DNA from 4 places in the Aminobacter sp. 01T433 genome. Region 1 is predicted to be linked to each of the others. Evidence: riboswitches for the same ligand, from Rfam matches in the RefSeq annotation. Region 1 holds a riboswitch; each other region holds the start of a gene.
The links. A riboswitch is a leader RNA that binds a small molecule or an ion and turns the genes downstream of it on or off. The one in region 1 is predicted to bind cobalamin.

Region 1 (7,050 bases):
TTCATGGGCGACGGCGGCCGGCGCGAAGCCAACGCCCAGGATATTCGCGCCGCACTCCGTCTCTACTGGAAAGCCGATGCGCTGATGGTTGGCGCGATGGGCTTGATCGCGGTCGTCCTCTGGCTCTAGCGCCCGTTAGAACTCGATGCCCTTCTGCGCCTTCACCCCAGCTGCAAAATGGTGCTTGGTGGCGCCCATCTCGGTGACGAGATCAGCCGCCTCGACCAGTGCCGGCTTGGCGTTGCGGCCGGTGACGACAACGTGCAGGCCTTCGCGGCGGCCCTTGAGCGCAGCCACCACCGTTTCGAGATCGAGATAGTCGTAGCGCAGCGCGATGTTGAGTTCGTCGAGCACGACCAGCGCGATGCTGGGATCGGCCATCAGTTCCTGAGCCTTGGCCCATGCGGCCTCGGCGGCGGCGATGTCACGCTTGATGTCCTGCGTTTCCCAGGTGAAACCCTCGCCCATCGTGTGCCAGACGACGCGGTCGCCAAAGGCGGCAAACGCGTCCTGCTCGCCCGAATGCCACGCGCCCTTGATGAACTGCACCACGCCCACCCGATGGCCGTAGCCGAGCATGCGCAGCGCAAGTCCGAAGGCTGCCGTGGACTTGCCCTTGCCGGGACCGGTGTTGACGATCAGCAGGCCCTTTTCGACAATGGTCTTTTCCGCCACCTCGGCGTCCTGCACCGCCTTGCGCTTGGCCATCTTGGCACGATGGCGCTCGGCTTCGGTCTCGTTGATTTCCTTCATCTCATTTCACCTTCATCGGCAGCCCGGCGACCATGAACAGCACCTCGTCGGCACCGGCCGCCACCATTTGATTGAGCCTGCCGGCTGCGTCGCGGAAGCGGCGGGCAAGCGCATTGTCCGGCACAATGCCGAGCCCGACCTCATTGGCAACGACAAACCACGGGCCGCGCGGTCGCGCCAGCACCTCAGCGAGCCGAGCACTTTCAGCCTCGACGTCATGCTCGGCCAGCATGTGATTGGTAAGCCACAGCGTCAGGCAGTCGACCAGCACCGGTTCGCCGTCAGCAACGCTGTCGAGCACTCCCACAAGATCAAGCGGCGCATCCAGCGTCCGCCAGCCTTCGCCGCGCCTGGAGCGATGGATGTCGATGCGCTCGCGCATCTCGTCGTCATAAGCCTGCGCGGTGGCGATATACGTCCACGGCGCAGGAAATGCGGTGATCAGGCGTTCGGCATGCGCGCTCTTTCCAGAGCGCGCACCGCCAAGCAGAAATGTCAGCTTCTCAGGCAAAGCTGCCGCGCAATGCGCCCTGCGAACCCATGAAGCGCTGCCGCACAGCCCCCGCGACGGCACCGAGCACCACCCAGAACACCAGATTGGTGATGGTCACCGCAACGACGAAGCTGCGATGCAGGTCGGCAGGGATCGGCGAATCATGGCTTTCCGGCTGCGGCGCACCAATGATGTGCGGAGCAACGATCAGCGCCACGCCAAGGATGGCGAGCGGCAAAGACTGTTTGAAAGCGATCAGCGCCAGTCCGGCTGCGGTTGCCACCACCGTCAGCGTCCACCAGATCTGGCGGTCGCCAAGATCGGCAGCCGGCATCGCCGGCAGTTCCGGTGGCAAGCCCAGGCCGGGTGCAAGGGTGAAGACGGCAAAGCCGGCAAAACCCCAGAACACGCCCTGGCGCCAGTTGGCGATACCTCCGGCGAATTCGGAAACGGCAACCAGGATCAGCGCGAAAGCGACGCCACTGATGATGTTTGCGAACGCCGAATAGGCAAAACGTTCAAAGCCATCGGCGGGAGCCCAGGCTTCGACTTCTTCTTCAGCGGGAGCTGCAGCCTGTGCCGCAGGTTCTGGCGCGGTCACCTCAGTGCCAGCCGCCGGTGCGGCAGCGTGGTCATGACCGCCGCCGGCATTTTCAAACGTCTCAGCCTTGAGGATCAGCGGAACGGTTGCATAGGTTTGGAGCGCGGCAAGGACCACGCCGGCCAATAGGCCGCTGATCGCCGCGATGAACACGACGTTGCGAAATACGGACATGGTTGGTTGCTTTCGTTAGTGGCAGGGGAAAGCCATCGAGTGGCGATAGTCGTGGGCAGCGTTGTGCACCACGTCCATGTGCGAGAACCCGAGGAAGCCAACAACGAAAAGGCCGAGCAGCGCCGCAAGGGCGAGCTGCATGGTGCGCGACTGCGAGGAAACGTCGGCGCCGATTGCGGAAACAGTGTTCATCTTAAAGTCCTTTCGCCCTCCACCCGAGGGCCGCGAGAAGTGTTCCTGTCGCCGGCAGGTCTCCTGGCTTGCGGATCGACACCCTTCCCCGCCTTCCCGAAGCAAGCTTCAGTGGCATTTGGGGAGAGCTAGCCGCATACAGTTGCGGGGGCAGCCACGGCTTCGGACCCTCAAAAAGCCCTTACCGCATTCCCTCTTGATTCCGTTACGGAACCGACGACGCCGCGACTATAGAAACAAATGCCATGGGCGGCAAACCAAATTCCGACGCCGGGCAGTGCGAATGCGGCGTTTGGGCGATCAGGCCCGTGCCGCTATTCGCTCGGCCACCAGATGCTGCAGCCGCCACAGATGGCGGTCGTGGATGGCGCGTTGCTCCAGGTTCTTCACCACATTGTAGAGATAATCGGCCGCGGAGCCCCAATGGCCGCAGGTCGTGGCCAGCCGCTCGACGACTTCGTCTTCCCCAAGAGCTCCGGCATAGGCGCGGCCGGCGCGATTGACGACGAAGGCAAGTGCGGTCAGCGGACCGTCATCTGTGGCAAGGGTCAGCCAGCGTGGCTTGTAGGTCGAAGGCTTCAGCGTCATCTCGCGGCGGTAGAGCTTGTCGAGCTGCGCGCGCCTGTCGCCATCCATGAGCCTGAGCGCCACGCCCTTGCACTGGCCGCCACGATCCATCCCCATCATCAGGCCGGGCTGGTCTTTCGTTGCCCGCCAGCGGTTCATGCTGACGCAAAACGAGCGGTGCCAGCCCCGCGCCAGCGCTACCTTTTCCTCGGTGTGCTCGACCTCAGGCTTCCAGATCAGCGAACCATAGGCAAACAGCCAAAGCGGGCCGCCCTCCGGATGCGCCGAAAGCGTCTCATCGATCATCGCCTCATAGTCGGCATCGTCGAGATGCACTGCATCCGGATCGGGGCCGGCATCGGCTACGTCGCGATGGCAACGCGCCACCAGTTCTTCGGTCAGCGACATCCTGCGTCCGGTCATCCCCACCTTCAATTCCTTAACCCTGTGCATGACCGGCAGCGCGGCTCTCTACCGCCCCGCTTCAACCATGATAGTGCTGCATGGGCGCAGCAACACGCGAGAACGCCGAAGCGATTGGCCATGACGATGCATCCGAGCACTGAACAAGTTCAAGCCCCTTTACGGCGCGTGTCGGTCATCGACATCGCCCGTGGCGTAGCCCTCGTCGCCATGGCGATCTATCACTTTGCCTGGGATCTCGAGTTCTTTGGCTACGCCGATCCGGGCATGACCGCCTATGGCAACTGGAAGCTTTTTGCGCGCTGCATCGCCTCGAGCTTCCTGTTCCTCGTCGGCGTCAGCCTGGTATTGGCCCATGCCAAGGGCATCCGCTGGCCCGGCTACTGGCGAAGGCTTGGCATGGTGGTCGCGGCAGCGCTGGCGATCACGGTCGCAACCTGGTTTGCCACACCCGACACCTTCATCTTCTTCGGCATCCTGCACCAGATCGCGCTGGCCAGCGTACTCGGCCTTGCCTTCCTGCGCCTGCCCGCCCTGCTGACGCTGGTCATTGCCGCCTTGGTCATCGCAGCACCAAACTATCTGCGCTCGGACGCCTTCAACCATCCCGCGCTTTTGTGGATCGGCCTGTCCACCGTCAATCCGCGCTCCAACGATTTCGTACCGCTGTTTCCCTGGTTTGGCGCGGTTTTAACCGGCATTGGCGTTGCCGGCCTCGCGCTCAAGGCAGGCCTGTTTGAGAAATTGTCCCGCCTCCAGCCCGGCGCCTGGTCGCGACCGCTCAGCTTTTTCGGCCGCCACAGCCTTGCTTTCTATCTCATCCACCAGCCGGTGATGATTTCGCTGGTCTGGGCCTTCGCCCAAATTTTCCCGGCTCCCGTCGAAACGCGCGAAGTGACGTTCCTCAAATCGTGCCAGCGCTCGTGCGAGCAAAGCCGCGACACGGATTTCTGCTCGCGCTACTGTGTGTGCATGCTCGACGAGTTGCAGAAGGATGATTCGTTCGACCGCCTCTATGCCGCAGACCAGAGCCCGGAACTCAAGGCGCTTGTCGGGCAAACCGCTGCCATGTGCTCGACCAACACCGACAACCAGACGATACCAGGAGGAGCGCAATGACCGACCTCAACGCCGCCCCCAGCAGGGTGCCATGGCCGCCGATCGTCTATCTCCTGGCTATCGCGGTGGCTGTAGTCCTCGGACTGCTCTACCCCTTGCCTTGGCTCACCGAGCCGCTGTCGGACCTGCTTTACGCGGCCGGCTGGTTGGCTGTGGCCGGCGTGGTTGCGATCTATTACTCAGCCATGCAGACGCTGAAGCGCGCGAAGACCACGATCCGCCCCGACAGGCCCTCGGAGCATCTGGTGACCTCGGGCGCCTTTTCCTTCACCCGCAACCCGATCTACTTCGCCAATACGCTGTTGATGATCGCCATTGGCCTGATCACGTCCAGCGTCTGGTTCATCGTCCTTGCGGTGATCGCGGCCTTCGGCACGCAGAAACTCGCCATCGAGCGCGAGGAAAAGCACCTGCAAGCCCGCTTCGGCAAGAAATATATCGATTATAAAAAGAAGGTGCGGCGCTGGATCTGACCAGCGCTCAGGTGTTGACGCCGAGTTCGACCAGCCGTTCGACGCAGGATTCTTCGGCCTGATCGAGTTCGGCCAGCGTCTCCTCGAGGTCGCGGCGCTTCTGGCGCAGATCCTCGCGCTTTTCTTCGATGCGCTTGATCATCAGCTTGAGCTGACCAACCTCGCCGGGGGGCGCGCGATACATCTGGATGATCTCGCGAATCTCGTTGATCGAGAATCCAAGCCGCTTGCCGCGCATGATCTGCCGAATGAGCTGCCGGTCAGAAGGGCGGAACAGGCGGGTGCGGCCACGGCGGACTGGCTGCACCAGCCCCTCGTCCTCATAAAAACGCAGCGTCCGCGTCGAAATGTCGAATTCGCGGGTCAATTCGGTGATCGAGTAATATTCCCGCATCGTCTCTCCACCCAGCCAGCGTCGCCGCGCCGCTTTCAAATCATGCCGCGCTAGCCGAGGCGATCACGCCATGCGACAGTACACGCCGCGCAGCCAAAAGGACCCTTTTTGATCCCCAAGGAGTCTCGCACGCGACTTACGTAAAAGTCAATTGAACAACCTTACCTCGCAGCCGCGCCAAGATGCAGCCACCAGGTGGCAAGGCTGAGGAAGGCAAGGAAGCCGATGACATCGGTGATCATGGTCGTGAAGATCGAGGACGAGATCGCCGGGTCTGCGCCGAATTTGTCGAGCAACAGCGGGATCAGGATGCCCCCGAGTGCCGCAGCCAGCATGTTGAGCACCATGGCGGCGGCGATGACGAAGCCCAGGTCCGGGTTGTGAAACCACAGGCCTGCGACCAGGCCGAGGATCGTTGCGATGATCGCGCCATTGAGCAGGCCCACCATCACCTCGCGGCGAATGACGCGACCTGCATTGTAGATGTCGAGGTCGCGGGTGGCGAGCGCACGCACGGTCACCGTCATCGTCTGCGTGCCGGCATTGCCGCCGAGCGAAGCGACGATCGGCATCAGTGCAGCCAAGGCCACCATCTCCTCGATCGTGGCGCCAAACTGGCTGATGACCGATGCCGAGATGAAGGCGGTACCAAGATTGACCAGAAGCCATGGCACGCGCGAGCGCGAGGTCGCGCGCACGGTATCGGACAACTCCTCGTCGCCGACGCCGCCCATGCGCAAGAGGTCTTCCTCGGCTTCCTGCTGGATGACGTCGACCACGTCATCGATGGTCAGCACGCCGACGAGGCGCTCGTTCTCGTCGACGACGGCGGCGGAGAGCAGATCATATTGCTCGAATTCGCGCGCAGCCTCTTCCTGGTCCATCGTCGCCGGGATGGCGTGGCGCGTCTCGTGCATCACCTCTTCGATCTTGACCGCGCGCTTGGTACGCAGGATCTGGTCAAGGTCGACAGCACCCAGCAGCTTGAAGCTCGGATCAATGACAAAGACCTGGCTGAAACGGTCGGGCAAATCCTTGTCGTCGCGCAGATAGTCGATGGTCTGGCCAACGGTCCAGAACGGCGGCACCGCCACAAACTCGGTCTGCATGCGCCGACCGGCCGATTCTTCGGGATAGTCGAGCGAACGCCGCAGCCTGATGCGCTCGGTGAACGGCAGCTGCGCCAGGATCTCGTTCTGGTCCTCCGTGTCGAGGTCTTCCAGAATGTAGACCGCATCGTCCGAATCGAGTTCCTGGACCGCCTGGGCGATCTGCGCATTGGGAAGATTGTCGACGATATCGAGGCGGATCGCCTCGTCGACCTCGGTCAGCGCCGAGAAATCGAAATCCGAGCCCATCAGCTCGACCAGCGCCAGCCGCTGCTCGGGCAGCAAGGCTTCCAGCAGGTCGCCAAGTTCGGACTGGTGCAGGACGGAGACGTCGCGCTTCAGCGTCAGCGTATCGCGGTCGGCGATCGCAGCGCCGATATGGGCCAGGAATGAGGCAAGGATGACCCCGTCTTCGCCATAGATTTCGGCGCGGACAGCGTCAGCGGCGTCGGCGCCGTGCGTATGGTTGTATCGGGCTTCCATCGGCGCCTCCCGCTTGCGGATTTCGGGATCGAGGTGGGCTATCCCTAGCCCGCAAAGGGCGGGAATATCAAACGAAATACGGCTCGAGAGGCCGGCGCGGCATTGTCATTTCTGGCCTGTTTCAATCAGGCCACATGCTCGCTCACGCATTGCTTGTGGTCGGCCAGTACCTCGATGATGCGGCAGTCGCAAATGCGGCCATGACCGCATTCGTCGATCATGCGCGAAAGCTCGCCGCGCAGGGCCTGAAGCCGCTCGATGCGCCGGTC
Region 2 (7,050 bases), on a different contig from region 1:
GATGTTGGTGCCGCCGGCTGCCTCGATGATCGCCGTAGGCATGGCATAGCGCCCAGCGGTGAAGGGCTTCTGCTCGCCGGAATCGTAGAGGAACACGCTGACGGGCTTTTCCAGCTTGGGCAGCGTTGCCTGGAAGTCGGCGAGCTCCTTCTCATAGCCTGCCACCAGCGCTTCCGCCTTCTCGCGCACGCCAAAGATTGCGCCGAGATTGAGCAGGTCGGTGTACATGTCCTGCAGCGAAGACTTGTCTTTCTTCATGATGAAGATGCAGCTTTCGGTCAGCTCGTAGACCGGGATCTTGAAGGGGGAAAGCGTGTCGGGGGTGACGTCGCCGCCGACCTTCATGCCGTAGTTCCAGCCGGCGAAGAACAGATCGGCGTCGGCGCCGAGCAGCACTTCCTTGGTGACGTATTTCGGCGCGAGTTCGGGCAACTCTCCAACGCCCTTGCGCACGTTCTCATCCAGCGTCTTCCAGCCCGAAATGCCGGAATAGCCCGCCATGTTGTCGGCGAGGCCGAGCACCAGCATCATCTCGGTCAGGTTGACGTCATGCGAGACGGCGCGCTTGGGGGCTGCCTCGAAGGTCAGGTCGCGATTGCAGCTTTTGACCGTGGCCGGGAAGGCGCTTGCAGCAGCTGCGGCGCAGCCGGCGAGAAGTGCGGCGGCGATAAGGGGAATTCGACGCATGGTGGCTCCTTGAGTGGTTTGTTGGATTCAGCGTTCGAGATGGAAGGAAAAGCGGGGCCGCCCGGTGACGGGATGGCTATCGAGCGTGGTTCCGACCGAAAAGCTCTCGCGGATGCGTTCGGGCGTCAGGATGTCGGTAGGGCTGCCCGCGGCAACGGCCTGGCCACCATCCATCACCAGCACGCGGTCGGCGTGGGCCGAGGCAAGTGCGAGGTCGTGCAGCGACACGATGACCGTGCAGCCGAGCGTGCGCAGCAGTTCGAGCACTTCGAGTTGGTGGCGAATGTCGAGATGGTTGGTTGGCTCGTCGAGGATCAAAAGGTCGGGCCGCTGCACCAGCGCACGCGCAATCATCACGCGCTGCTTTTCGCCGCCGGACAGCGAACCGAAATCGCGCGCGGCAAGCTTGGTCAGGCCGAGCAGCGCCAGTGCGGCCTCGACTTGCGCATAATCATCGTCGCGCGTCCGCATGCCTGTCGCATGGGGCGTCAGGCCAAGCTCGGCAATCTCGGCCACCGTCAGGCCGAAATCCGATGCCGGTTCCTGCAATACCGTTGCGATGCGGCGGGCGCAGTCGCGCGGCTTCATCTTCCAGATGTCGGTGCCGTCGAGCCTGACTGTGCCACCGGTCGGACGGTGATAGCGATAGAGGCAGCGCAGCAGGCTCGATTTGCCCGCACCGTTCGGTCCCACGATCGCCAGAAGTTCGCCCGGTGCTATGCGGATGCTTACGGGCGCGAGAATCTGGTGCGAGGGACGAGGTCCCCAGCATACGGCATCGATTTCAAGCTCGGCTGGAGTGTCGCCAACGAGACGGCTAGCCGCATGAACACGGTCGAGCATGCCTTTTCTCCGTGAAAGCACGGAGCAGGGGGAACGATCCGATCAGCGAACCGAAACCTATCGAATAGGCAATCGCCATCATCATCATCTCCACGGCACACCCCGGCCGGTTGAATTAATCGGATGATGGCAGGTCTCCTGGCTTGCGGGTGATCGCGCCTCGGAACCTTCCCGGCCTTGCGGCCAGTGGCATGTCTCCGAATTGCTATCCGCTCACAGTTGCGGGGGCAGCCACGGTTTCGCGTCGAGCGACGTCTCACCGTGTTCCCATTTAATCCCGTTGCCCGAGTCAGGCATCAGGAACCATCACCGCCGTGGCTACAGCAGCAGCGAAGTGCTGACAATCGCTAAAGCGTCATGCGGCTTGCTCGATTGCGTCACGCCTGTCGAGTGTGAAGGACAACAGCGCCACGCCAAAGGCGCAAAGCGCGATGGCCGCGCCGACAAGCGGCAGGTCGGCATAGCTCACGCCCCAGGAAATGGCGGCACCGCCAATCCAGGCGCCGGCGGCGTTGCCGGCATTGAAAGCGCCCTGGTTGAGCGTCGCTGCAAGGTTGGGCGCGTCTGATGCCGTTTCGACGACGCGCATCTGCATGGGCGGCACGATGACGAAAGTGATGACGCCCCACAGGAAGATGAGCAGGATCGCCAGTGGGGCGCTCGTGCTACCCGCAGCGAATGCGACATGGATCGCAGCCATGATGATCAGCGCGCCTAGGGCCGTCGGCATCAGCTTCCAGTCTGCGAGCTTGCCGCCGATGATGTTGCCGATGGTCATGCCGCCGCCGAACAAAAGCAGGATCCAGGTCACCGAATCGACCGAGACGCCGGTGACGTCGGTGAGGATCGGCTTGATGTAGGTGAAGACGGCAAACAGGCTGCCCGAGGCGAGTGCGGAGATGATCATCGCCAGCCACACCTGCAGTTTGCCCAGCACCTTGACCTCGCCCGCAATGCCACCCTTGCCGGGAGGGGCAACTCCTGCAGGCACCAGAAAGGCGATTGCCGCGACCGAGATCAGGCCGATGACCACGACAGCGAAAAAGGTCATGCGCCAGCCATAGGCTTCGCCAAGGGCGGTGCCGCCGGGCACGCCCAGAATGTTGGCCAGCGTCAGTCCGGCGAACATCAGGGCGATGGCGCTGGCGCGCTGGTTCTTGGGCACAAGGCTCGCTGCCACCACCGAGCCGATGCCGAAAAAGGCGCCGTGGCCGAAGGCGGTGATGACGCGGGCCACCATCAGCGTCCAGTAGGTGGGGGCGATGGCGCAGAGCAGGTTGCCGAGCACGAACAGCATCGCAAGCCCGATCAGCACCGGCTTGCGCGGCAATCGCGCCGTGCCGATGGCGATGATCGGTGCCCCGATCACGACTCCAAGCGCATAGCCAGTAACAAGCAGTCCCGCCGCCGGGATCGACACGCCCAGGTCGGCTGCCACCTCGGGCAACAGCCCCATGATGACGAATTCGGTGGTGCCGATGCAAAAGGATGCGACGGCCAGTGCGAAGATCGGCAAGGGCATGGGCGGACTCGAAGGAGAGCTGAAACGATTTAGATCTACATTTTCCTTTCGGCACGCCTCACGCAAGCGACGTTGCTGCAATGCAGCGATGCGCTGGCTGCATGGCAGTCATGCGGCAGTGCAGCCGGTCAGGACTGCTGTGTCAGGTCGCGGCGAAGAAAATCGTACAGCCGTTCGACTGCGGCATTGGCCGATTGGGGATTGCGCAGGATGCCGATTTCCATCTCCGGCAGTGCCGGCAGCCCTTCGTTTTCGCCAATGATGCGCAGCGACGGCGGCACGCTGCGCTGGGCGAGGCCGGCGACCGCCAGTCCCGCCTGCACGACGGCGATGAGGCCGAGCAGGCTGGCGCTGGAATAGGTGCTGCGGAACGACCTGTCGGCCGCACCCAGCACCTGCAGCACACTGCGGCGCGCCACGCAGCCGGGTTCGAACAGCGCCACGGGCAGGGGATCGATCTCCCAGGCGACATGGTTGGGCGAGGCGACCCAGACAAGGCGTTCGCGCTGCAGCACTTCGATTGCCTGCTCCGGGCCGCGCGTGATGATGGCGAGATCGAGCTTGCCGTCGGCGAAGGTCTTCACAAGCGAGGTCGACTGCTCGCAGATCAGTTCAACATTCACCAACGGGTGGGCGGCGGCAAAGCGCGACAGCACAGGCGGCAAAAGGAACGCCGCATAGTCGTCCGGCACGCCAAGGCGCACGCTTCCGGCTTCTTCGGGCCGGGTGACGCTGGCCCATGCCTCGTCGGAGAGTTTCAAGAGCCTGCGCGCATAGGCCAGCAGTTCTTCGCCGATCGCGTTGGTGGTCACCGCCCGCGAACCGCGGACCAGCAGCTGTTTACCGACGCTTTGCTCCAGCCGCTGCATCTGCATGCTGATGGCCGACTGGCTGCGCCCGACGCGCGATGCGGCATGGGAGAAGCTGCCGCTGTCGGCAACCGCGACAAAGGTTCTGAGCAGGTCGAGATCGAGCGGCATGGCCATGTAGGTATCAGCATTTCGAATAGGGTTTGCCAAATCTATTCGTTTGAATGAAGCAGTCAATGCTGGCTTGCTGGGGCACCGCAGCATCCCGGAATATTTGCATGACCGACGCGCCCCGCTTTCCCGCCTTGAGCCTTGCCGTTGCCATGGCGATCGCCGGCACCGTCGGTGCGTTTGTCACCGAAGCTGGGCTCGACCCGATCACGACAGTGTTCTGGCGTTGCGTCTTCGGCGCGCTGTTTCTCGGGGCCTGGTGCCTGCTGCGCGGCTATCTGCCGGATCGCGGCCTTTCGAAAGCCCGGCTCGCGCGCGCTGCGCTTTGCGGCGTCTGCATGGTGCTGAGCTGGACGGCGTTCTTCGCTGGTTTCGCCAAGACCTCGATCGCCGTGATGACCATCGTCTACCACATCCAGCCGTTTTTCGTCGTGCTGATCGGCGTGCTGTTCCTCAAGGAGCGCATCACCGCCGACCAAATTGTCTGGATGGCCGCGGCTTTCATCGGTGTGGTGCTGGCGAGCGGCCTTGTCGTCTCCGCCACCCCGGTCACGTCAGCCTGGGCAGTCGGCATCGCCATGGCGATCGGCGGGGCATTCCTCTACGCGGTGGTGACGATCCTCGCCAAGGGGCTCGGCGAGCAGCGGCCGGAGATCACCGTGCTGTGCCAGACTGTGGTCGGCGTCGTCATGCTGGCGCCCTTCGCCAACATCTCCGGCGATGTCTCCTTGGCGTCATGGGGCTGGCTCGTCGGCATCGGCGTGCTGCACACCGGCATTGCCTATGTGATGATGTTTTCGGCCTATCCGCGCCTGTCGACGCCGGTCATCGGCGTGCTCACCTTCATCTATCCGGTCGTTGCCATCATCATCGACTGGGCGATCTACGACCATCCAATCGGCATGGCTCAAGGCGTGGGCATGGCGCTGATCGCGGTGGCAACGCTGGGCGTCAGGCTTGGCTGGCGCTTGCCGATAAGGCGTGTTTCCGCCGCCTGAGCCGCCTTCAAAAGAAAGGGGCGCCCTAAGGCGCCCCGTCCGATCTTCCTGAGCAGAACTCAGTTCTGCTTGGGCAGCTTGTAGGCGACGACGTAGTCGCCGCGGTCGGGCGACTGGCGCGCACCGCCGGCGGAAATCACCACATACTGCGTTCCGCTTTCGTGTGAAACGAAGGTCATCGGCGTTGACTGGGCGCCCACGGGCAGGCGGCCCTTCCACAGTTCCTGGCCGGTTTCCACGTCGAGCGCGCGCAGATAATAGTCCTGCGTGCCGGCGTAGAAGACGACGCCGCCCGATGTCGCCATTGGCCCACCCAGCGTCGGCATGCCGATCGGAATCTGCAGTCCGGTCTTCATGCCCATCGGGCCTGTATCCTGCAGCGTGCCGGCCGGCACCTGCCAGACGAGCGTGCGCGATTTCAGGTCGACCGCACTGATGGTACCGTAAGGCGGCTCATGGCACGGCACGCCGAGCGGCGACATGAAGCCGTTCTTGAGTGCGCCATAAGGCGTGCCCTTCTGCTGAGACAGGCCGTCATGCGCCGCCGAGCCGCCATAGTTGTCGGCCTCTTCGCGGGGAACGAGCTGGACGAACTGCGGCATGCGGATGTCGTTGACGATCAAAAGGCCACGCGCCTCGTCGATCGCCGCACTGCCCCAGTTCATGCCACCATAGTAGCCCGGATAGAGCAGGCTGCGGTCGGTCCTCGGCGGGGTGAACTCGCCATCGTAACGCAGCTTCTTGAACTCGATGCGGCAGTAGAGCTGGTCATAGGGTGTGGCACCCCACATCTTGACCTCGCTGAGCGGCTCGGTGCCGATCGAAGGCATGCCGACCGAGTAGGGTTGGGTTGGTGCAGTGAAGTCGCCTTCCATGGCACCTTGCGGCACGGCCTTTTCCTCGACCTCGGCGATCGGCTTGCCGTCGCGGCGGTCGAGCATGAAGATCTGGCCGCGTTTGGTCAGCTGGATCAGGGCAGGGGTGTTGCCGCCCTTGCCGTCCGGCACGTCATAGAGTGCCGGCTGCGCAGGAACGTCATAGTCCCAGATGTCGTGATGCACGGTCTGGAATTTCCACCGTTCCTTGCCGGTTTCCATGTCCAGAGCCACGACCGAAGCGCTGTATTCCTCGGCCGCCTTGCTGCGATGCGCGCCCCAGAAGTCAGGTGTCGCGTTGCCGGTCGGCAGATAGACGAGGCCGAGCGCGTCGTCATAGGCCGGCGTCGACCAGACGTTTGGCGTGCCGCGCGTGTAGCTTTCGCCTTCCGGCGGCAGTTTGGTGATCGCGGGATTGCCGAGATCCCAGGCCCAGACCAGTTCGCCGGTGCGGGCCGAGAAGGCACGGACGGCACCCGAAGGCTCGCCCGTTTCGACGTTGTCCCACACCCAGCCGCCGACCATGATCAGGTCGCGCATGACGGTGGGGGCGGAGGTCTGGAAGTAGAAGCCGTCCTTGATCTCGCCCATGCCCTGCTTGAGATCGACGATGCCGCCATCGCCGAAATCCTGGCACAGCTCGCCGGTCTTGGCGTCGAGCTGGATCAGGCGCGCGTCGATGGTGGTCATGACGATGCGAGCAGCACAGGCGTTCGAAGTTGCGACAACCGGGGCGACAGGTGCGGCTGCGCCATCGGCGGGAGCCGCCGGCACGGCTGCGGTTGCTGCAGCGTCAGCCGCAGCTTCAGCCTGAACCGGAGCCGGACCCGGCTCGTAGTAGCTGACACCGCGGCAGCGCTGCCATAGCGGCGATTTGGCCTTGGCGTCGAACTTCCACTTCACCTCGCCCGTATCGGGGTTCAGCGCATGCACGATGTTGGTCGGCGAGCAGGTGTAGAGCGTGTCGTCGACAAAGAGTGGCGTGCTCTGGTCCTGGCCGGAACCTTGCGGCGTGTCGCCGGAACGGAACGTCCAGGCGACCTCGAGCTTGTCGACGTTGGCAGTGTTGATCTGGTCGATCGGTGCATAACGCGTGCCCGACGGTGTGCGGCCGTAGTAGCGCCAATCGGTGGCGCTTGCAGCGG
Region 3 (7,050 bases), on a different contig from region 1:
GTGGATGGCTTCGGAGGGGTGCACGAAATAGGCCGGCGTTCCGGTCGAGGCCAGGGTCGCTGCGACCTTGGAGCCGATATGGCCGCTCTTGCCGACACCCGTGACGATGACCCGGCCGCTCAGTCGCCCGAGGGTCGAGACCGCCTGGGCAAATGGCTCCGCCAATACCCCTTCGAGCGCGGCAGCGAGCGCGGCCATTCCGGCCTGCTCAGTGGTGACGGTGCGGAGGGCGGAGGCGATCGACGCCTGCCGGTCCGGCTCTTTTTTCAGCGATCCAGCGTGCATGTCGCATGCGTTAGCGCGTCGAACGGTCCCTGTCCATGATTATCCGGCCCGAACGATGCGTCCCCGGGGTCGCGGGAAACTCTCCGTTAACCATGGCCATTTACCAGTTGGTAATTGCGGCGCCCATGCGTCGGCGAAGCAGTGGAAAAGATGGCGCAGATCAGGCCAGAGCAAAAAGGACCGTGGGGCAGTGCAGGACTGCGCACCTTGCTGGCAACAGCAAGTGTAGCGACGCTGCTTTGCGCCATGCCTTTGCATGCTCAGGAAGCCGGCTTGCGCGGCGCAATCAGTGAAGCTGACGTGAGGCGCAGACCGCCAGACCAGCCGCAAACGCCCGAACCCCAAGATCAGGTCGCGGACTATCAACCTGTCAGCCCCGGCGCCCTTCCCGACCAAACGGACGCAGCCGCGGACGACAGCCTGTTCAGCGAACCGCCCAACGCCGACAGGGCGGCGTCCGCTCGCCAGCCAACGACGGCCCGCCAACGCGCCGAAGAGGCACGACGGCAACGCGCCGCCCCCTCAACAGCTCCCACCGCCAGGCCCGTTGCGCCAGCGGCGGAAGACGACATCACAACCGGCACCGTGCGCCAAGGTACCGTCGACTCAGAAACCAGCGTGGAGAACGGCCCGGAATCCGCCCGGCAAGCCGCCATCGAGAGCCTCACGCCCCTGATCGACGCAACTCCCTTCGCGCCCACCGGCATCCGCGTCGGCAGTTTTGTGCTCAGGCCCAGCCTGGTGCAGGGACTGGAGGCGAGTTCGAACGCCGATTCGAGCCCGGACGGAAAGTCGGCAGTGCTGTCGGATACCGCCCTTCGGCTCAATGCCGCATCGGACTGGGAAACCCATTCGGCGACCATCGATGCGTACGGCATCGTTCGCAAATCCATCTCCGGGCAGGAGGTCGACGACCTCGCCGGCGGCATCAATGGTCGATTGCAGCTCGACCTCGCCGACGACCTTCGGGCCATCGCGCGTCTTGGCTATGATTTCCGCCCGGAATCGGCCACCTCCCCCGTCGTCATCGTCGGCACCGCCGAGCGACCGACGCTCCACATCCTCGATGGCGAGCTTGGGCTGGAGAAGGATGTCGGCAAATTCCGCTTCGGCGTGGCCGGCGAGGCGACCAAGGAAACCTACAGCGACGCTCAATTGTCGGACGGCGCCACGCTGTCCCAGGAAGACAGGAATTCCACGCTTTATACTGGCCGGCTGCGCGCCGGGTACGAGATATCGCCTGCATTGACGCCATTTGGCGAGGTCGAATACGGACGCCGCGTCTATGATCTCCGCTTCGACACCGCCGGCTTCGAACGCTCGTCGAACAGGATCGGCGCGCGCGCCGGTGTCGAGTTGGACATGGGCGAGAAATTCGGCGGCGAGCTTTCGGCCGGCTGGATCAGCGAAAACTTCGATGACGAGCGCCTCAAGACCATTTCCGAACCGACATTTGCCGCCGACCTCAGATGGTCGCCGATCCGTGGCACCATCGTTGGCTTGAACGGCGCGACCTTCGTGGAAGGCTCGACTACTCCGGGCGAAAGCGGCTCGATTCTCTACGCCGGGCGTCTCAGCGTCGAGCGCGAAATGCGCGCGAACCTCACGGGCATGGCAGCCGTCGGCGCCGGTTGGCGCGACTATGCCGACTCCGAGGACCACGATCTGACGCTGACCGCCGAAGCAGGCATGACCTGGTGGCTCAACCGCTATGCCGGCCTCACCGGCAGGCTGCGCCATGAGACGTTCACCAGCACGCTGCCCAACCGCGACAGCACGACCAACACAGTGTTCCTCGGGATGAGAATCCAGCGCTAGGATCCAGGGGCAACCAGCTCGGCGGCGATCGCCTTCAGCCCTTCTTCTCCTCCACCGGAAAACACCTCGCTCATGATGAGATCGGCCAGCGGCAGTCGACTGCCCCAGCCATGCCTTTCAAGGTCGGGCTCTTGCGCGAATTCGGAAACCCGGCCAACGCAGAGATAAGCCACCGGCACGACATGATCTGGAATGCCGAGCAGCTGCTTCAGCGCCTCGCGGTCGAGGATGCTGACCCAGCCGACACCGACACCTTCGGCACGTGCCGCCAGCCAGAAATTCTGCACGGCGCAAACGGTGCTGTAGAGATCCATTTCCGGATTGTGCCAGCGTCCGAGCGGCGAATTTTCCGAGCGGCTGCGGTCGCAGGTGACGACAAGGTTGAGCGGGGTCTCGCAAATGCCTTCGAGCTTGAGCTTGCGGTAGAGCGCCTGCCGCTCCTCGGCGATATGCGGCAGCTCCTGCTGGCGTGCGGCGAAGAACAGGTCGCGCACTTGCTGCCGGCGCTCTGCATCGCGGATGACAATGAAATTCCACGGCTGCATGAAGCCAACCGACGGCGCGTGATGAGCCGCCATCAGCAGCCGCGCCAGCAGCTCGTCTTCAAGCGGATCAGGCCGAAAATGGCTGCGCACGTCGCGGCGCGTGAAGATGGCGCGGTAGACGGCATCTTGGGCAGCTTGGTTGAAACTATTGGAATTGAAATGGTCAGCCGGCATCGCGTGTCCCCTTGCGAGCAATCGTTTTCCCCCGCTTGACCATGCGGAGGACGATTTCTGCCGGGCCGGTCTTCTGGCTCGAGTTCAACCCGTTGTCGGCACCTTCCCGTTCGTGATGAACAGTGGCTTTTGCCGATACGGTCCCTCTTACAGCGTTGGGCACGCCACGGATTTGCACCGTGTTCCCGATTCTCCCACATCGCTGCGGGCACCTGGCGGGACATGTCTATCTGGAGCGGGCGTCGATGGCCATCGCTCCGCGCGTCCAAAATTGACGCGCGGGCGACATTGCAGCCGCTTTAGCGGCCGGGCTTCATCTCGTGCAGCAAGCCTTCGATGACACCGGCCATGCTTTTGCTGAGATCCGAACGCGACAGGGCGAACGCGACATTGGCTTCGACGAAGCCTTCCGGCGAGCCGCAGTCGAAGGTGCGGCCGCGATAGTGGTAGCCGTAGAAGCGCTGCTGCTTTTCAAGCTTCAGCATGGCGTCGGTGAGCTGGATCTCGTCGCCGGCGCCACGCTCCTGGCTTGCCAGGATGTTGAAGATCTCAGGCTGCAGGATGTAGCGGCCATTGATGAAAAGGTTCGAGGGTGCCGTACCCTGCTTCGGCTTTTCCACCATGCCTTCGATCTCGAAGCCGGTGTGGACGGCCTTGCCTTGTCCGACGATGCCGTATTTGTGCGTCTCGGCGGGATCGCACTCCTGCACGGCGATGATGTTGCTGCCGGTTTCGGCATAAAGCTCAACCATCTCGCGCATGCAGCTCTTTTCCGACTGCATGATCATGTCGGGCAAAAGCAGCGCGAAAGGTTCGTCGCCGACCAGTTCGCGCGCGCACCAAACCGCATGGCCAAGGCCAAGCGGCACCTGCTGGCGGGTGAACGAGGTCTGCCCCGGCCCGGGCTGCAGCCGCTGTAGCCGTTCAAGCTGCTCGCTTTTCCCACGCTGGGCCAGCGTGTCGTAGAGTTCGAACTGGACGTCGAAATGATCTTCGATGACCGCCTTGTTGCGGCCGGTGACGAAGATGAAATGCTCGATGCCGGCCTCGCGCGCCTCATCGACCACGTATTGAATCACCGGGCGATCGACGACCGTCAGCATTTCCTTCGGGATCGACTTGGTGGCAGGCAAAAAACGCGTGCCCAAACCGGCGACTGGAAAAACTGCCTTGCGAACTCTCTTCATTGTTTGGTCGTCCGATAGATGATTATGGGTATCGAAGAGTGACATTGTCACGCCCGAATTGAGGAATACTGAACGCGTTCACATATTCGGGGATAGCGGGCAAGACCATCGATCACGCGATCTTGATTGCATGCGCGCTTCAGGAGACAATCCCCAGCAGCGTTTTTCGTTCCCAGGATGCCCATGGTAAACTGATTGCTAACCGGCTTCGGCGATGAATCGACTTTCTGATCTCTCCAAGGAGGAAAGAATGCCCCTTCGCATAACCGCCAAGAGTCTCGCAGGCGTTGCCGCGATCGCTGGTCTTTCGCTCGCGCTGCTGTTGCCTGCTGGCCCGGCGGCCGCCGAGGCCGGCTTCGAACGCTGGGTCGCGGGCTTCCGCTCGGTAGCCGCCGACAACGGAATCTCCCGCTCGACCTATGATCGAGCTTTTCGCGGCGTGACCGCCGCCGATCCCGAAGTGCTCGAAAAAGCCCGCTTCCAGCCGGAATTCACCGCACCGGTGTGGGATTATTTCGACAACCGCGTGCATGACCAGTCGATCGCCGTCGGCCGCGAGATGGCACGCAAGTGGAAGCCGTGGCTCGACCGCATCGAGGCCAGCTACGGTGTCGACCGCTACATCCTGCTCGCCATCTGGTCGATGGAATCGAACTACGGCGAAATCCTCAAGAACGACAAGGTGATGCGCAACGTGGTGCGCTCGCTGGCAACGCTTGCCTATGGCGACCAGCGCCGGGCCAAATTCGCCCGCACCCAGCTGATCGCAGCACTCAAGATCCTGCAGAGCGGCGACATCGACGAGAGCCATCTGGTCGGCTCGTGGGCAGGTGCGATGGGCCACACCCAGTTCATCCCGACCAGCTACCAGGCCTATGCCGTCGACGCCGATGGCAATGGCAAGCGCGATATCTGGAACTCCGTGCCCGACGCACTCGCCACGGCCGCCAATCTCTTGAAGAAAAATGGCTGGCAGGCCGGCAAGACCTGGGGCTACGAGGTCGTCTTGCCCCAGGGACAGAAGTTCCCTGCGGGATCGATGACGCTCGACAAATGGGCGGCACTCGGCGTCGAACGCGCCAACGGCAAGGCCTTCAGGCGTGGTTCGGATGTTGCGACCCTCAAGGTGCCGGACGGACGCGGTGGACCGGCGTTCCTGATGACCAAGAACTTTTCGGTCATCAAGCGCTACAACAACGCCGACAAATACGCGCTCGCCGTCGGCCTTCTTGCCGACGAGATCGCCGGCTATGGTGGCCTGGTGCAAGACTGGAAGCGGCCGTTCACCAAGCTCAGCTTCGAAGAGAAGCAGGAGCTGCAGAAGCGCCTGTCGGCGCATGGCTATTACGACGGCAAGAGCGACGGCAAGATCGGCGAAGGTTCGCGCTCGGCGATCAAGGCATTCCAGGCACAGCTGGGCTTGACGCCGGACGGCCACCCGAGCATGGAAGTGCTCAAATCGCTGCGGCGCAATTAGCAACCGGAGGCTGCATTTGGCATCGGCACGACGTTCAAGGTTTTTGCTCTTGCGCCTGACGATGCCACTGGTTGCGGTGGCGGTCGCCTTGACCGCCATCTCGTCTGTAATGCCAACCCCGGCTGCAGCCCAGGAAGGCATATTGCGGCGCTGGTCGCTGCGCGACCTGTTCACCCCGTTCCGCCAGCCTCGCGTCGATCCCTACATCTACGAGCAGCCACAGGCACCGCAGCGCATGATCCGCAAGGCGCCGCGCAGGCCGAAGTCGACGGTCGATGCAGTCAGCAGGCCGGCCGAGCCGGCCGTTCCGGTGATTGAAAAACTGCCCGATGCCAAGGTCGTTCTGGTCATCGGCGACTTCATGGGCGCCGGCATCGCCGAGGGACTGAGCGCCGTCTTCGCCGAAAACGCCAAGGTCCGCGTGGTCGACAAGACCAGCGGCTCTTCGGGCTTCGTGCGCGACGACTATTACAACTGGCCCGAGAAGGCCAAGGCGCTGATCGAGCAGGAAAAGCCAGCCGCCATCATCGTCATGATGGGCTCCAACGACCGCCAGCAGATGACGGTCGGCGACACCCGCGAGCCGCCGATGAACGCGGCCTGGACCAAGGAATACAAGGCCCGCACCGAAGCGCTGGCCAAGACCATTTCCGCCACGAAGGTGCCGTTCCTGTGGGTCGGCATGCCCGCCTTCAAGTCGCCGAAGGCGAGCACCGACATGCTCGTCTTCAACGACATCTATCGTGCCGCAACTGAAGCCGCAGGTAGCGAATTCGTCGATGTCTGGGGCGGATTTGTCGATGAAGGCGGCGCCTTCGTCACCAGCGGACCCGACATCAACGGCCAGCCGGTGCGCCTGCGCTCCGACGACGGCATCAACGTCACCCGCGCAGGCAAGCGCAAGCTCGCCTTTTATGCAGAAAAGCCTCTGAACAAGCTGCTCGGCATCACCCCTCAAGGCACCGAGGCAGTGCTGCCGGCAAGCCTGCCACAGGCAACACCGGGTGAGCTCAACGTGCCCGTCAATATCGACCGGACGGTGCCCATCTCGCTTTCGGACCCCGAGCTCGACGGCGGCAGCGAATTGCTGGGCGCGCAAACAGCTGCCAAGGGCGACCCGCGCTCACCGGGCGAAAAGCTTGTCGTGCAAGGCATAGCGCCAGCAGCGCCCGCCGGCCGCGCCGACGATTTTTCGTGGCCACCCAAACCGCTGGCAGCCGGCCAGAGCACCGAAACAACGACGGCGATCAGGCGGTAGAAGCAGCATCCACCAATGAAAAAGGCGCCTCGCGGCGCCTTTTTTGTTTATCGAACCACCGCGCGCCTCAACGCGGCAGCACGCTTGAACCCATCAGAGCCACATCGATCGAATGCGCGGCCTGGCGGCCTTCGCGGATCGCCCAGACCACCAGCGACTGGCCGCGGCGCACGTCGCCGGCGACGTAGAGCTTGTCGACATTGGTCTTGTAGTCCTGGTCGTTGGCCGCGACATTGGTCGAGCGACGGTTGTCGGTAGTGATGTCGAGCTTGCCTTCCAGTTCCTTGACCAAGCCGCCGGCGAGCG
Region 4 (7,050 bases), on a different contig from region 1:
CAGAAATAGGCAGGCAGTAACTAGCGCCAAGGCCGCGAGGACCGCATAGTAGGTCATTGGGGCTCTCATGGATTTCCCCTGTTGTTGCTGGCTGCAGCCTGGAGGATCCGAGCCGCTTCGAGCGTGAAGGGAGCACCACAGATCGTGTAGCCGGAGGGAACGGTGACCGATCTTCCTGAGGCAGCGATGGCGCGATAGGCCGGGTGGACAAAGTTATCTTGCGCAAGCGCAGGAGCCCCGTAGGACGTGTTTCCGTCGGCGATCAGGTCAGGCTGGGCGAGGACGAGCATTTCCAGCGGCAACCGCGAGGTTCCAGACAGGCCGAGCTTGTCCGCGAGGTTGGCGAGGCCCGAAAGCTTGACGACCTCGTCGACCAGCGTGCCGGCGCCTGACGTGTAGCTATTGGCATAGTAGGTGGCTACCGTCTTGCCTGAGGGTGGTTCCTTCTCGAGCTGGGTGATGCCCTTGTCGAGTTCGCCGACAAGTTCGGCTGCCCGATCCTCCCTGGCGAGGATCTTACCCATTCGAAGGATGTTCGCACGGATGTCGGCGATCGAATTGTCGGGTGCGAATTCCTCGACTCGGATGCCCAGGCGCCGAAGCAGTTCCACCGTCGTTCTCGTGGTGTAGGTGCCTGCCAGCACGAGGTCGGGTTGCATCAGGAAGACCTCCTCCGCAAGACCGTGATTGACGGCAATCCCAGCCGCCTTCTCGAAAAGAGCGGAGGTGCTGGGATCGCTTGCCATGTAGGAGACCGAGTGCAGCTGTTCCTTGTCTGCAATCAGCATGGCCAACTGATCGGTGCACACGTTCATCGAAACCACGCGGCTGGGGCCGTCGGTTGCTTCTGCCGCGGGTGCAAAGGCCGCCAGAACGAGCGCGCCAGCGAACGAGCACCGCCATTGATGAAGGCTTGCTCTTGAAAGGCAGCTTAGAGACATCCGCATCATCTCAGAACTGGCGCGTGAAGCTGAGGTTGATGGTCCGACCTGGCGCTCGATAGTCGGTAACGGTTGGGTACTGCTCATCGAATAGATTCTCGACCGAAAATTTCAGGCTCGATCTGTCATCAAAGGCATAGTCGGCCGTGAAGTCCACGGTGACATATTCCGGCAGCTTGACCGTATTTGCGGCATTGGCATAGCGCGGGGAGGCGTAAAGCAGCTTGGCCGTGAGGTTGAGCTGCTCGTTCGCTAGGTAGCCTATCTCCGCCGTGGCCTTGAACCGGTCGCGGTAGGGAATGTAGAGCCCGTTGTCTTGGTTCTTTGGCTCGCGATAGTCGATCGTAGCCTTTCCGCTCCAACTGTCGCTGAATTGGTGAGACACCGAAGCCTCTATGCCCGAAACCTTGGCTCTGGCGACGTTGAAGGGGAGGTAAGTTGGGGGATTGGACGCAATCGCGTCGGTGAGCCAAGTCTGGTAGACGGCTACGTCAACCGTCGTGTCGACCGTCGGCCGCCAGTTCAGGCCGATCTCGTAGGAACGAGACTTTTCCGGCTTGAGGTTTGGATTCGAGTAGCCCGGATAATAGAGGTCGTTGAAGGTCGGGGCACGGAAGCCTGTGCCGTAGGACGCTCGCGCGATGAGATCCGGAACGATTTCCCAGCTGGCACCGAGATTGTAAGTCGTCGCATCGCCGAACTGTTCATTGTGGTCGTAGCGCAGGCCGCTATCGATGGTGAGTGCGCCATACTCGACCGAATATTGCCCGAAGACCGCACCCAGATTGCGGGAGTCGACACCGAAGTCGACGGTCGACTCCACACCTTCGCGATAGGCTTCAGCTCCGCCAGCCACGACATGCGTTGCGTCGCCAATCTCCAAGGATTTCTCGGTTGAGGCGAAGATTCCAATGCGCTGAGTGTCAAACTCACTGTTGCCAACAACACCATCACGGAAGTTGGTCGAACGGTCTAGGCCGCTGGAAACCTCGACGGTCGAATTCCAGCTGTCCGAATGCTTCAACGTGGCGCCGATCTTTCCGGCGAATGTATCGGTGTCGACCTCGTTGAACGACGGAAACGAATTATCATACTCCGTCCGGCCACGGGCAAAGAGGCCGTCGGCGTAAAGCCGACCCCAGTCGTAGGATTTGGCGACAGAGAAATTCATTGAGCCCTGCAGGAAACCGTCATCGTCGGGTTCATGGCCCCATGCCAAGGGTGTGGTGAAGTCATAACCTTGGGTGCCGAGGAGACTGCCGCCCAGAGCGTATTCAACGCCGCCTGCCGTCTGGCCACGCACGTTGCCGGATACATGTGCTCCCCAGGGATATGTTACCCCCGTGGTAATCGATCCGCAGCGATCGCGTCCGTCGTCGCACTTGCCGCCCTGCCTGGTGATGATGTTGATCACCCCTCCAATGGCATCAGCGCCGTATTGGGCTGAATGCGGACCCTTCGCTATTTCGATACGCTCGATCGCGGAGAGCGGGATGTTGAAGATCGAGCTTGTTCCGCTGGTGGCTGAGGCCGTACGCACCCCATTGACGAGCACGAGTGTCTGTCCCGAGGACATGCCCCGAAGATAGACATTTGATGCGGAGCCTTGGCCGCCATAACCGATGATCGAAACGCCGGGATAGCGCTTGAGGAGCGAGGGCAGATCGGGCGCAGCCGATCCCTTGATCTCGTCTTCATCGATGACCGTGACGGAGGAGGTAGCCCGCACAAGCGAGCTTGCGCGGCGAAGAGGCGTGGTGATCACCAGCCTGTCGAGCAGGGTCGGCCCTGATGAAGGCGCCTCTTGCGCGTAGGTGTGACCGGGAAGTGCCAGCGACAGTGCGCCGGCGGCAATGAGTAGTCTCTGCAATTTTGCCCCCAAATGGTTCGGGTGGCGCGGTTAAGGCGCGCCAGTTTCTCCAAACCGCAGGCAGGCTGGTGCAGGGAATGCAATTCACACTGCGGCCCTCCGCATGCGGCAACACTTTTCAATGTCACCGCCACGAGCGACCGCGCCTGTCCGCACCCCGTGGACAAAGCATGGGTGACTGGAACGGGCAGGTCTCCTGACTTCCGTGTCTCAGCCTTTCTCCGCCTTCCCGACCGCATAACGTGCGCTCAGTGGCATGTTGGAGAAGGCTCAACGGTTACAGTTGCGGGGGCAGTCGCGGATTCGGCCAGTGGCCTCACCGTGTTCCCTTTTCATCCACCTCTCGGCGGAACCAATTCCGAGTCGGAAAATAGCCAGCGCCCCGAAGCGTTGTCAATTGCAGGGGTATCGGAATTATTGCAGCGAGAGCAGCTCATCTGGGCGTAGACAAATTGAAGGATGTCAAATGCAGGTCGAATCCAGTGATTGCTACCTAGATGGGAATTGTTTTCTGTATTATTTGTCAGGCGTGTGCCTTCATGCCGCAGGTATATTATTCTGTATTTGCGAAGAATTATGACAGCGACCGATGCGATGCGCCCGCCGCGACGCACGTTCAGATAAGTGGCGTAGATCCACAGATACGGCCAGTCGCCTTCGATTGGCCGGGCCAGGAAGGCCTGACCTTGTCGTGGTCTCTTCGCACAGGCAGGTGACTTGGCTATCGGAAATACCGCTCATGCACATCGCCTTGACCGGATCGTGGACCGAGCGCGTCGAGATGCGGCTGCCCCGGGGCCCATCAGTGTTCTAGCTCCAAAACTGCATGATTGGCGTCCGCAGGCGCTCGTAGTCACGTGCATGATGGCTGGGCGCGGTTCGGATTGGTCGGCTGGCGCGGCAGAAGAAATAGCAAAATCAGATGGTTACGCAGCTATTTTAATTTTCTATCCGATGCCTAATAGGCATTTCACATGAAGTCTAATACGAATTTTACGGGTGGTTTGCGGGCTCGTGCCAAACGTACCAAAGCCCGCACTCGAACCCACCCAACTTCCCGGCGAGTATTCCTAACCACTGTGCTCGGTCATTGCGACTCGCACGGAGATCAGAGGGTTTTCGAAGAGAGGGGCAGCAAAGAGCCTCGGGTTTCAACGGCATAACGTTCACCGAACAGTTTCGAAATTCTTGCCGCACAATTGGCCTCGGATCAGGCGCTCTCTGCGCCTCCACTCAGCCTTTGCAGCAGACCTTTCTCGACGCCATGCTGAGTCTTTTGAAACCCTCCACGCCGCGCGATCAAGCCTTAACAGTACGCGTACTCGACCGTGGTGATCTGAAACGTTCTGGCTCTTTCCCCAGCACGACAAAAAATCGACTTCATCCGCCAGCTATGTATCGAGCCAACCGGGCATCGGTTCAGGCAAAGGAATGGCGTCGAGCAATGACCGTGTGTAGTCGGATTGCGGTGCGTTGAAAACGCGGCTGCATGGGCCTTCCTCCGCGACTCTGCCTCCCTCCAGTACCATCACCCGGTCGCAAATGGCGCGGATGACCGACAGGTCGTGGCTGATGAAGGCAACCGCGAGACCCATTTCGCGGCTGAGCTCGGCGATAAGGGCGAGCACCTGCGCCTGCGTTGACACATCCAGGCCCGATACGACTTCATCGGCAAGCACGAAATCCGGCTGCATCACTACCGCGCGCGCGATGCCTACCCGTTGACGCTGTCCACCCGATAGTTCGTGCGGGTTCCTGTCGAGCGCTGAAACGGGAAGGCCGACACGTTCGACGATACGCGCCGCTTGCCTGAGGGCATCCTTGGCGTTCGGCGCGAGACCGTGCAGGAGGAGGGGGCCTGTCAAAATCCTGCGAATGGTATGCCGCGGATTAAGGGAGGACATGGGGTCCTGGAAAATCATTTGCATGCGCCGCCTGAGCGGCCGCATGGCGGCTTCATCGAAATTCGTTATGTCCTTGCCATCGAACGTGATGGTGCCGGCGGTTACGTTGATGAGGCGCAACAGAGCGCGCCCCAGCGTCGTCTTGCCCGAACCAGATTCGCCAACGATACCCAGCGTCTCGCCTCTCGCGATCGAAAGGTCGATCCCATGCAGCACCTTCAGGTTGCGGGTTGCGCCATAAGCGACTTCGATATTTTTGGCCGCCAGAAGAACGTCACCCATGACGCGTCGTTCCGCGATCGAAGGCAGCGAGTTCCTCGCGCAGGCCGGTGAAAACAGTCTCCGGCACAGGCGCCAGCGTGCGATCGGGACGATCATAGCGTGGTCCCGCCGCGAGAAGCGCACGCATGTAAGGGTGGCGCGGGTTGGTCAGAATATCCCCGGTGTTGCCGGTTTCCACCACCATGCCGCCATAGAGCAGCATCACACGGTCGCAAATCTGCGCGACCACCCCAAGGTCATGCGTCACGAAGATGACGCTCGTTCCATGTTTTGCCTGCATAGCGCGGATCAGCCGCAGGATTTGCTTTTGCACGGTCACGTCGAGCGCCGTCGTTGGTTCGTCGGCGATCACCAGTTTCGGGTTCATGGCGAAGGCGGCGGCAATGAGGACGCGCTGGCGCATGCCGCCCGACAACTCATGCGGATAGGCCTTCAAGACGCGCTCTGGCTCACGAATGTGAACCTCGTCAAGCAAAGTGAGGGCGCGCTCGCGGGCTGCAGCCGATTTCATTCCTAGCTTGAGCCGCAAACCATCGGTCAACTGGCTTTCTATGCGCCGACCGGGATTGAGGCCTGTCATTGGATCCTGCGGGATCAGCGTTATTTCCGATCCGTGGATTTCCCTGAGTTCACGGGGAGGCAGGCGAAGAAGGTCGCGGCCACCAAAAAGAACTGTGCCGGTGGTGATCCGCACGGTACGCGGCAATACGCCGAGCACCGCCTTGGCTATGGTCGACTTGCCGGCGCCACTTTCGCCGACCAGGCCAAGTACCTCACCAGCCTGCAACTCCAGGGAAACCCCGCGCAGGATCGCCGCGCCGGCATCCCGGTCGCTGACTGCGCCGAGATCTGCGATGGAAAGCACTGGGGCGCTCATCGGCGCATTACCGGATCGAGCACGCGGCGCAACCCATCGCCGAGCTGGTTGAAGGCCAGCACCGTGGCAAAAAGCAAGAGGAGTGGAAACGCCAGTACCCACCAGCCATGGTGAACGATCTGGCGGCCCTGTGCGATCATTCCGCCCCAAGTGGGGGTGTCGGAAGAAACCGAAAGGCCGACAAAGGAAAGAATGGCTTCGACGATCACCGCGATACCCATTTCCAGACTGACAAGTGCAACGAGTACCGGCGCCACATTGGGCAGGATCTCCCGCATCAAAATCGTGAACCGTGGAAAGCCGATTGTTCGGGCGGCCGTCACATAGTCCATAGTTGCCTGCGCGACGGTTTCGGCGCGTACGACGCGGCAAAAACGTGTCCAGTCGATGATGACGATGGCCGCAATGACCGAGTGGACGCCTGACCCGAGGATGGCCACCAGAAGGATCGACAACAGAACGGGCGGGAACGCCATCCAGATGTCGACCAGGCGAGAGACGACCACGTCTATCCAACCGCCGTACCAGCCGGCGACGAGCCCGAGCAAAGTGCCGATGATGGCGGCGAGGCTGGCTGCGACGAAAGCAACCGTAAGGGCGATGCGGCAGCCATAGATGAGGCGGGACAGGACATCACGGCCAAGATCGTCCGTGCCCAGATAGTAACCCGGTTCCGCGCCGGAAAATCCTGCCGGCGGCAATGAGCCGAGCATGAGATCCTGCTCCAGCGGGTCTCTGGGGGCGATCCATGGCGCGAAGAGCGCCATCACGATGAGAAGCAGGATGAAACCGCCGCCAAAGACAACCTTCGGTTCGCGGAGCAAAGCACCAAAATGTTGGCGGCGTTGTCTCGGCTGTTCAGCCGCAGAAACCTCAACCATGCCGAAGCCGCGGATTGAGAGCGACCACGGCGAGGTCGACGAGAATGTTTATGAGGATGAAGATCAGCCCGAAGGCAAGTACCAGACCCTGGATCAGCGGCAGGTCGCGGTTGATCACGGCATCAATCGCCATGTTTCCAACTCCAGGATAAGAGAAGATGCGCTCGACGATAACTGTGCCGCCGATCAGAAAGGTTAGTTGCACGCCGGTCAGCGCAAGCGTGGGACCAACGGCATTGCGCAGCGCCTCCTGCAGGATAAGCCGCCACTCGGACATGCCCTTCAGTCTTGCAAG

Region 2: another riboswitch for cobalamin. It lies ahead of AC1DLV_RS19130 (ABC transporter ATP-binding protein); the one in region 1 lies ahead of AC1DLV_RS08820 (CbtB domain-containing protein).
Region 3: another riboswitch for cobalamin. It lies ahead of bluB (5,6-dimethylbenzimidazole synthase); the one in region 1 lies ahead of AC1DLV_RS08820 (CbtB domain-containing protein).
Region 4: another riboswitch for cobalamin. It lies ahead of AC1DLV_RS21455 (TonB-dependent receptor domain-containing protein); the one in region 1 lies ahead of AC1DLV_RS08820 (CbtB domain-containing protein).

Annotation. Positions count from the first base shown of each region.
Region 1 covers NZ_JBFTPR010000004.1:272,777-279,826, reverse strand. Annotated here, with positions in the region: gene cbiB (adenosylcobinamide-phosphate synthase CbiB) at 1-129, shown strand, start outside; gene cobO (cob(I)yrinic acid a,c-diamide adenosyltransferase) at 136-753, opposite strand; gene cobU (bifunctional adenosylcobinamide kinase/adenosylcobinamide-phosphate guanylyltransferase) at 755-1,264, opposite strand; gene AC1DLV_RS08825 (CbtA family protein) at 1,257-2,021, opposite strand; gene AC1DLV_RS08820 (CbtB domain-containing protein) at 2,037-2,213, opposite strand; cobalamin riboswitch at 2,250-2,446, opposite strand; gene AC1DLV_RS08815 (gamma-glutamylcyclotransferase) at 2,514-3,203, opposite strand; gene AC1DLV_RS08810 (acetyltransferase domain-containing protein) at 3,324-4,322, shown strand; gene AC1DLV_RS08805 (methyltransferase family protein) at 4,319-4,795, shown strand; gene AC1DLV_RS08800 (MerR family transcriptional regulator) at 4,803-5,189, opposite strand; gene mgtE (magnesium transporter) at 5,351-6,781, opposite strand; gene AC1DLV_RS08790 (MerR family transcriptional regulator) at 6,907-7,050, opposite strand, start outside.
Region 2 covers NZ_JBFTPR010000011.1:8,262-15,311, reverse strand. Annotated here, with positions in the region: gene AC1DLV_RS19135 (ABC transporter substrate-binding protein) at 1-687, opposite strand, end outside; gene AC1DLV_RS19130 (ABC transporter ATP-binding protein) at 715-1,530, opposite strand; cobalamin riboswitch at 1,642-1,853, opposite strand; gene AC1DLV_RS19125 (MFS transporter) at 1,886-3,052, opposite strand; gene AC1DLV_RS19120 (LysR substrate-binding domain-containing protein) at 3,181-4,038, opposite strand; gene AC1DLV_RS19115 (DMT family transporter) at 4,140-5,030, shown strand; gene AC1DLV_RS19110 (membrane-bound PQQ-dependent dehydrogenase, glucose/quinate/shikimate family) at 5,090-7,050, opposite strand, start outside.
Region 3 covers NZ_JBFTPR010000018.1:70,238-77,287, reverse strand. Annotated here, with positions in the region: gene AC1DLV_RS24800 (KpsF/GutQ family sugar-phosphate isomerase) at 1-285, opposite strand, end outside; gene AC1DLV_RS24795 (outer membrane beta-barrel protein) at 586-2,103, shown strand; gene bluB (5,6-dimethylbenzimidazole synthase) at 2,100-2,822, opposite strand; cobalamin riboswitch at 2,869-3,053, opposite strand; gene galU (UTP--glucose-1-phosphate uridylyltransferase GalU) at 3,122-4,009, opposite strand; gene AC1DLV_RS24780 (lytic murein transglycosylase) at 4,260-5,486, shown strand; gene AC1DLV_RS24775 (SGNH/GDSL hydrolase family protein) at 5,503-6,744, shown strand; gene AC1DLV_RS24770 (glutamate synthase subunit beta) at 6,812-7,050, opposite strand, start outside.
Region 4 covers NZ_JBFTPR010000013.1:104,979-112,028, forward strand. Annotated here, with positions in the region: gene AC1DLV_RS21445 (FecCD family ABC transporter permease) at 1-57, opposite strand, end outside; gene AC1DLV_RS21450 (ABC transporter substrate-binding protein) at 66-950, opposite strand; gene AC1DLV_RS21455 (TonB-dependent receptor domain-containing protein) at 952-2,811, opposite strand; cobalamin riboswitch at 2,981-3,183, opposite strand; partial or broken gene AC1DLV_RS21460 (transposase) at 3,384-3,594, opposite strand; gene AC1DLV_RS21465 (ATP-binding cassette domain-containing protein) at 4,203-4,997, opposite strand; gene AC1DLV_RS21470 (ABC transporter ATP-binding protein) at 4,990-5,874, opposite strand; gene AC1DLV_RS21475 (ABC transporter permease) at 5,871-6,755, opposite strand; gene AC1DLV_RS21480 (ABC transporter permease) at 6,748-7,050, opposite strand, start outside.